Aminobacter aminovorans: one gene and its partner. Each later gene encodes a partner of the first gene's protein in a complex. Links are inferred from orthologs where the notes say so. Each region holds a gene or a part of one and is shown on either strand. Other genes may lie near its edges.

Region 1 (2,827 bases):
GAAATCACGATGCCGACCAGCAGGGCCTTCTGCTCGCCGGTCGAGCACAGCTCAGCCGGCATGGATTTCGGCTTGTGGCGCACGACGAGGTCGGAGCGGTGCGGGCCTTCGAGCGTGCGTCCCGCCGCACGGTCACGCTCGCGTCCAACGGCCAGCGCCTGACGGAAGCGCTCCTCCAGCTCGACCGCCGGCATGTCGCCGATGCTTCGTTCAAGCGTGCCTGCAAGGCTGAGCTCGGCCTGCGGAAAGGGGCCGGTCTCGGGCATCCGCTCGATCATCGCCGTCAAAAGCCGCACCATTTCGACACGCGCCGCGGCAATCGCAGCGCCCGTCTCGGCCATCTGGATCTCGATCGCATCGAACCAGGCGTTGTCGCGGCGGTCCTCCGAAAGCAGCCGGTTGCGGCCGCGCATCGCCTTTTCATAGTCGAGCGCGCGCTGGCCATGAGCCGGGTCGATCGCCAGCACCAGCCGGTCGAGGAAGCGCCGGCGGTCGCCGGCGGGGCCGGTGAATAGGGCGTCCATCGACGGCGTCAGCCACACCACGCGCAGCCATTCGAGCATGTCGTCGGCCTTGGCGGCGGCACCGTTGATGCGGACGCGACGTCCGGCTTCGCCCACTGCTTCCGGTGCCGTCCCCGTGCCAATCTCGGCATCGCCGATCGGTCCTTGGATTGTGGCATGCACGGCAAAACTGCCCGCGCTGCCCTCGCGGGCGACATCGGGATAAGGCGCGCGGCGCAGGCCGCGGCCGGGCGTCAGGAAGGAGATCGCCTCGAGCAGGTTGGTCTTGCCGGCGCCGTTCTCGCCGGTGAACACCACCGCGCCCGGCCTGAGGTCGAGCGACAGCGCGTTGTAATTGCGAAAGTCCGTAAGCTTAAGTTTGCTGATATGTGTCGAGGGGATGCGTTTCCGCTCTCCCCCCGTGTCCGGCTCTTGCATTGGATTGCGCGCGCTACACGCGCATCGGCATCAGCACGTAGAGAGCGTTCTCGTCGGCTGTGTCGTGGATGAGCGTGGGCGAACCGGCATCCGCCAGCATGAAGCGGGCTTCGCTGCCCTTGAGCTGGGCGGCGACGTCGAGCAGATATTTGGCGTTGAAGCCGATCTCGATCGGGTCCGACGAATAGTCGGCGGCAAGTTCTTCGACAGCACTGCCCGAATCGGGGTTGTTGACGGCGAGCGTCACCAGCCCGTCGGCAATCGACAGCTTCACTGCGCGGCCGCGTTCCGACGAGATCGTCGACACACGGTCAACGGCCGCTGCAAAGCTCTGGCGGTCGATGATCAGCTTCTTGTCGTTGCCGCTCGGAATGACGCGTTGATAGTCGGGGAAGGTACCGTCGATCAGCTTGGACGTCAGGATCACACCGCCGATGGTCAGGCGCATCTTGGTGTCGGAAATCTCGGTCGTCACCGCAACATCCGGATCGTCGATCAGCTTCTGCAGCTCCGAAACGGTCTTGCGCGGAATGATGATGCCCGGCATGCCCTCGGAGCCGGCCGGCGCCTCGACTTCGGCGCGCGCCAGGCGGTGGCCATCGGTGGCGACAGCGCGCAACATCAGCTTGCCGCCGCTCTCATGCGTGTGCAGGTAGATGCCGTTGAGGTAGTAACGCGTCTCTTCGGTCGAGATGGCGAACTGGGTCTTGTCGATCAGGCCCTTCAGCGCATTGGCCTCAAGCCGGAAGATGTGGGAGAACGTGCCGGCCGAAAGCTCGGGGAAATCCGACTGCGGCAGGCACTGCAGGCGGAAGCTGGAGCGGCCCGACACCACCGACATGGCGTTGCCGTCCTCGTCGGTCTTCAGCATCACTTCCGCGCCGTCCGGCAGCTTGCGCACGATGTCGTAGAGCAGGTGCGCCGGAACGGTGGTGGCGCCGCCCTGTTCGACCGAGGCCGGCGTCGCTTCCGAGATCTCGAGATCAAGATCGGTGGCCTTCAGTTCGAGGCTCGCGCCATTGGCCTGCAAAAGCACGTTGGAGAGGATCGGAATGGTGTTCCGGCGCTCGACCACGCGGTGCACGTGGTTCAAGGACTTCAACAGGTTGGAGCGTTCCAGGATAACACGCATGACGAAACAGGCTCGCTTCTTTTGAAGGTGCGGGCTCGCGGGCTCGAATGCGCCCGGGAAAGCCCGCAACACGATCGGAATTGGGCTGAGTCTGACAGTAAAAACGGCGGAAAGGCAAGCCCGCGCGACGACTAGGCGGCCGTAGCGCGGGCGTTCTGGGGATAAGTCGCAGGCGTCAAACTGTCGCCTGCGTTCGCACCCCGTCAGGCCTGGTCGTTGATCAGCCGCCTCAGCAGTTCGAGTTCTTGGGCCAGCGTGTTGTCGCCGCCCGACAGGTCCTCGATCTTGCGCACGGCATGCAGCACCGTGGTGTGGTCGCGGCCGCCGAAACGCCGGCCGATCTCGGGCAGCGAGCGCGGTGTCATCACCTTCGACAGATACATCGCGATCTGGCGCGGCTTGACGATGGTGCGGGTGCGGCGGTTAGACAGAAGTTCCGTCTTCGACACGTTATAATGGCGCGCCACGATACGCTGGATGTCCTCGATGCGTACGCGCTTTGGCTCGCCCGAGCGGTATATGTGGCCGAGGATCTCGTCGATGCGCTCGATCGACAGCTGCGGCTCGAACGACTGGCGGAAGATCAGCTGGTTGAAGGCGCCTTCCAGTTCACGGCCTGAGCCGGTCACGGTGCGGGCGACATGGGTGAGGATTTCCTCGTCCATGGCAAGGTTGGGGTCTTCGTTCTTGGCGCCGGCAAAGCGCAGCTTGAGCATGCCAAGGCGCATGCCGAAGTCAGGCGCCGACATTTCCA
Region 2 (2,856 bases), on another replicon or contig:
GGCTTCCGAGAATGCGCTGACCACATCCATCTTGTCGAAATCGGCAATGTTTGGCGCGAGCAGCACGCGGCCGGTCGCATTGTCAGGCGCGCCGGGGACGCCGATGACCGCAAGCTTGATCTTGTCGCGGGCGATGCCTTGCTGGGCCGCTGCCCGGAAGGCCAGCGCGGCGATCTGGTCGACGATGTAGCCGCCGCCGCGTGGATCTGTCGGCGCCGTGTCCTCGGCGAAGATCTGGCAGGCGAGATCGGTAATCGCGACACGAACCTTGGTGCCGCCGAGGTCGACGGCCACGATATAGGCGGCGTCGTAGACAAGCTCGTAGGTTACCGCCGTGCGGCCGACATGGCCACTGGTGCGACCGGTTTCCTGGACCCAGCCTTCCTGCTCCAGCACGCGGACGATTTCGGAGATGGTCTGTTTGGACAGGCCGGTCTGCTTGGAGATCGACGCACGCGAAATGGGCCCGCCCTGCACGATCGCTTCCATCACCGAGCGCTGCGAGAACTTCCGGGAGATGCGCAGGCTGTCGTTCACGCCGACCTCATTTAATTCGTTCTATAACCGAACTTATTAGCGAGACGGCCGGACTGTCAATCGTTTTGTTGACGCCAGGATTGTTGCGAGGGCGGCAAGCGCGGGGATGAGGTTTCATCTCGAAGCGGCGGCGTCCGGGCAATATGCTCGTAGCGGATGAGTCGCCGGCCATTTCCGGAGACGATAAACTCCAGCGAATGAGGCGTGGCAGCGAGCCGATGGTGACGAGCGAGCGATCAGGACATGGCGGCGACGAGGCGACAACCGAGGGCGCGCCTCATCGCAAGGTCATCCATGTCGACATGGACGCGTTCTATGCCTCGGTCGAGCAGCGCGACAATCCGGAGCTGAGGGGAAAGCCGGTTGCGGTTGGCGGGTCAGCGGCGCGCGGCGTGGTGGCCGCCGCCAGCTACGAGGCGCGCGCCTTCGGCGTGCGGTCCGCCCTCCCTTCCATCACCGCAAAAAGGCGATGCCCGGATTTGATATTCGTACCGCCCCGCTTCGACGTCTATCGCGCGGTTTCGACCCAGATCAGGGAGATTTTTGCGGAGCATACCAACCTGATCGAGCCGCTTTCGCTCGATGAAGCCTATCTCGATGTCACCGAGAACAAACAGTCGATTCCGGTCGCGACCGAGATCGCCACGCGGATCCGTGCGCGCATCAAGGAGGTGACGGGGCTCAACGCCTCGGCGGGGATTTCCTACTGCAAGTTCCTCGCAAAGATGGCGAGCGATCTGAACAAGCCGAACGGCCAGGCCGTCATCACGCCGCGCATGGGCGCGGCCTTTGTCGAGGCTCTCGCCGTGAAGAAATTCCACGGCGTCGGGCCGGCGACGGCCGCGAAGATGGAACGGCTGGGCATCCTGACTGGCGCCGATCTGAAGGCAAGGCCATTGCCGTTCTTGCAGCAGCACTTCGGCAAGGCCGGCGCCTGGTACTACAAGATCGCGCGCGGCATCGACGAGCGGCCGGTCCAGCCGGATCGGCCACGCAAGTCGGTCGGCGCCGAGGACACTTTCGCCGTCGACATTTTCGACCTCGAGGCGGCCCGCGCCGAAGTTACTGCCCTCGTCGCCAAGGTCTGGCGCCATTGCGAAGCGAAATCGCTGTATGGTCGAACCGTGACGCTGAAGGTCAAGTTCGCCGACTTCCAGCAGATCACCCGCAGCCGCACCGTGGGCACCGCGATCGACAATGCCTCCGATGTGGAGGAGGTCGCGCGCAACCTGCTCGCCCCGCTTTTCCCGACCGCGAAAGGCGTCCGTCTCATCGGTGTGACGCTGTCGTCGTTCGACGACGATCAAAGAGAAGAGCAGGATCAGCTCAGCCTGATGATCTAGGCGGCCGCCTACACAAGGACTGTGTTTTGCTGCAATGACCTTGGAGCTCGCGTGCCCCTTGCAGCAGGTCGGGCTACTGCCTCCCCAGCGTGCAACTGTCCTTTTCCGTTCAGAGAACCGTGGGTAGGGAACAAAAATAAGCCCCTGCCTTCGAACGCGCCGCCGCTGCACCCCATTTGTACGCGAGGGCAGGCGCCCTCGTCATGCCCGGACGCTTCACAGGCCGCATACTGAACCAATTGCCGACTTCCAACGTATCAGGAGTGACCACCCGTTCTTCCAAGGGAGCCGACATGCACGGAAACATGAACGCGGACGAAGGCCAGGCCGGAATGGACGGCCGCACGGCGTGGGTGACGGGAGCCAGTTCCGGCATCGGCCGCGTCCTGGCGCTTCGCCTCGCCCGCGAGGGCTGGAATGTCGCGGCAAGCGCGCGGACGGCGCGGGACCTCGAAAGACTTGCCGCCGAAGCCCCCGATCGCATCCATGCGTTTCCGCTCGACGTGACGGACGCCGAGGCCGCGCGTGAGACATTGGTCGGCATCGAGGACACACTGGGGCCGCTCGACCTTGTCGTGTTGAACGCCGGCACCTACGCCCGTGATACAGCTGCCCGCTTGGACGCCGCCGCCTTTCGCGCGACCGTCGAGGTCAACCTGATGGGCGCGGTACATTGCCTGGCCGCGCTGATGCCACGCATGATGGCGCGCGGGTCGGGCCACATTGCCGTCGTGTCATCGGTCGCGGGTTATGTCGGCCTGCCGGGCGCCGCTGCCTATGGCGCTTCCAAGGCCGCGCTCATCAATCTGTGCGAGGCGCTGCATCCCGAACTCGCCGCCCGCAACGTGCGCCTCAGCCTGATTAATCCGGGCTTCGTCGACACGCCTTTGACGCAGAAGAACGATTTTCCGATGCCATTTCTGATTTCGGCCGAAGCGGCGGTCGACCACATCATGGCCGGGCTGAAGTCGCGGCA

What was found.
Region 2: the proteins of dnaN (region 1) and dinB are in contact, whole or in part, in a solved structure (PDB 1OK7), measured with the Escherichia coli proteins. The link is inferred for Aminobacter aminovorans from one-to-one orthologs.

The regions. Positions count from the first base shown.
Region 1 is NZ_UFSM01000001.1:914-3,740, reverse strand. The notes cover bases 15-2,802. They hold dnaN (DNA polymerase III subunit beta), read right to left. Parts: upstream 2,074-2,802; coding sequence 955-2,073; downstream 15-954. Other genes in these bases: dnaA (chromosomal replication initiator protein DnaA), read right to left, coding at 2,277-2,802; recF (DNA replication/repair protein RecF), read right to left, coding at 15-905. Outside these bases: more of recF, read right to left, coding at 1-14; more of dnaA, read right to left, coding at 2,803-2,827. UniProt on the Escherichia coli protein: Confers DNA tethering and processivity to DNA polymerases and other proteins. Acts as a clamp, forming a ring around DNA (a reaction catalyzed by the clamp-loading complex) which diffuses in an ATP-independent manner freely and bidirectionally along dsDNA.
Region 2 is NZ_UFSM01000002.1:373,209-376,064, reverse strand. The notes cover bases 1-2,817. They hold dinB (DNA polymerase IV), read left to right. Parts: upstream 1-755; coding sequence 756-1,880; downstream 1,881-2,817. Other genes in these bases: DY201_RS26330 (SDR family NAD(P)-dependent oxidoreductase), read left to right, coding at 2,174-2,817; DY201_RS26340 (ROK family transcriptional regulator), read right to left, coding at 1-537. In the rest of the region: more of DY201_RS26330, read left to right, coding at 2,818-2,856. UniProt on the Escherichia coli protein: Poorly processive, error-prone DNA polymerase involved in translesion repair and untargeted mutagenesis. Copies undamaged DNA at stalled replication forks, which arise in vivo from mismatched or misaligned primer ends.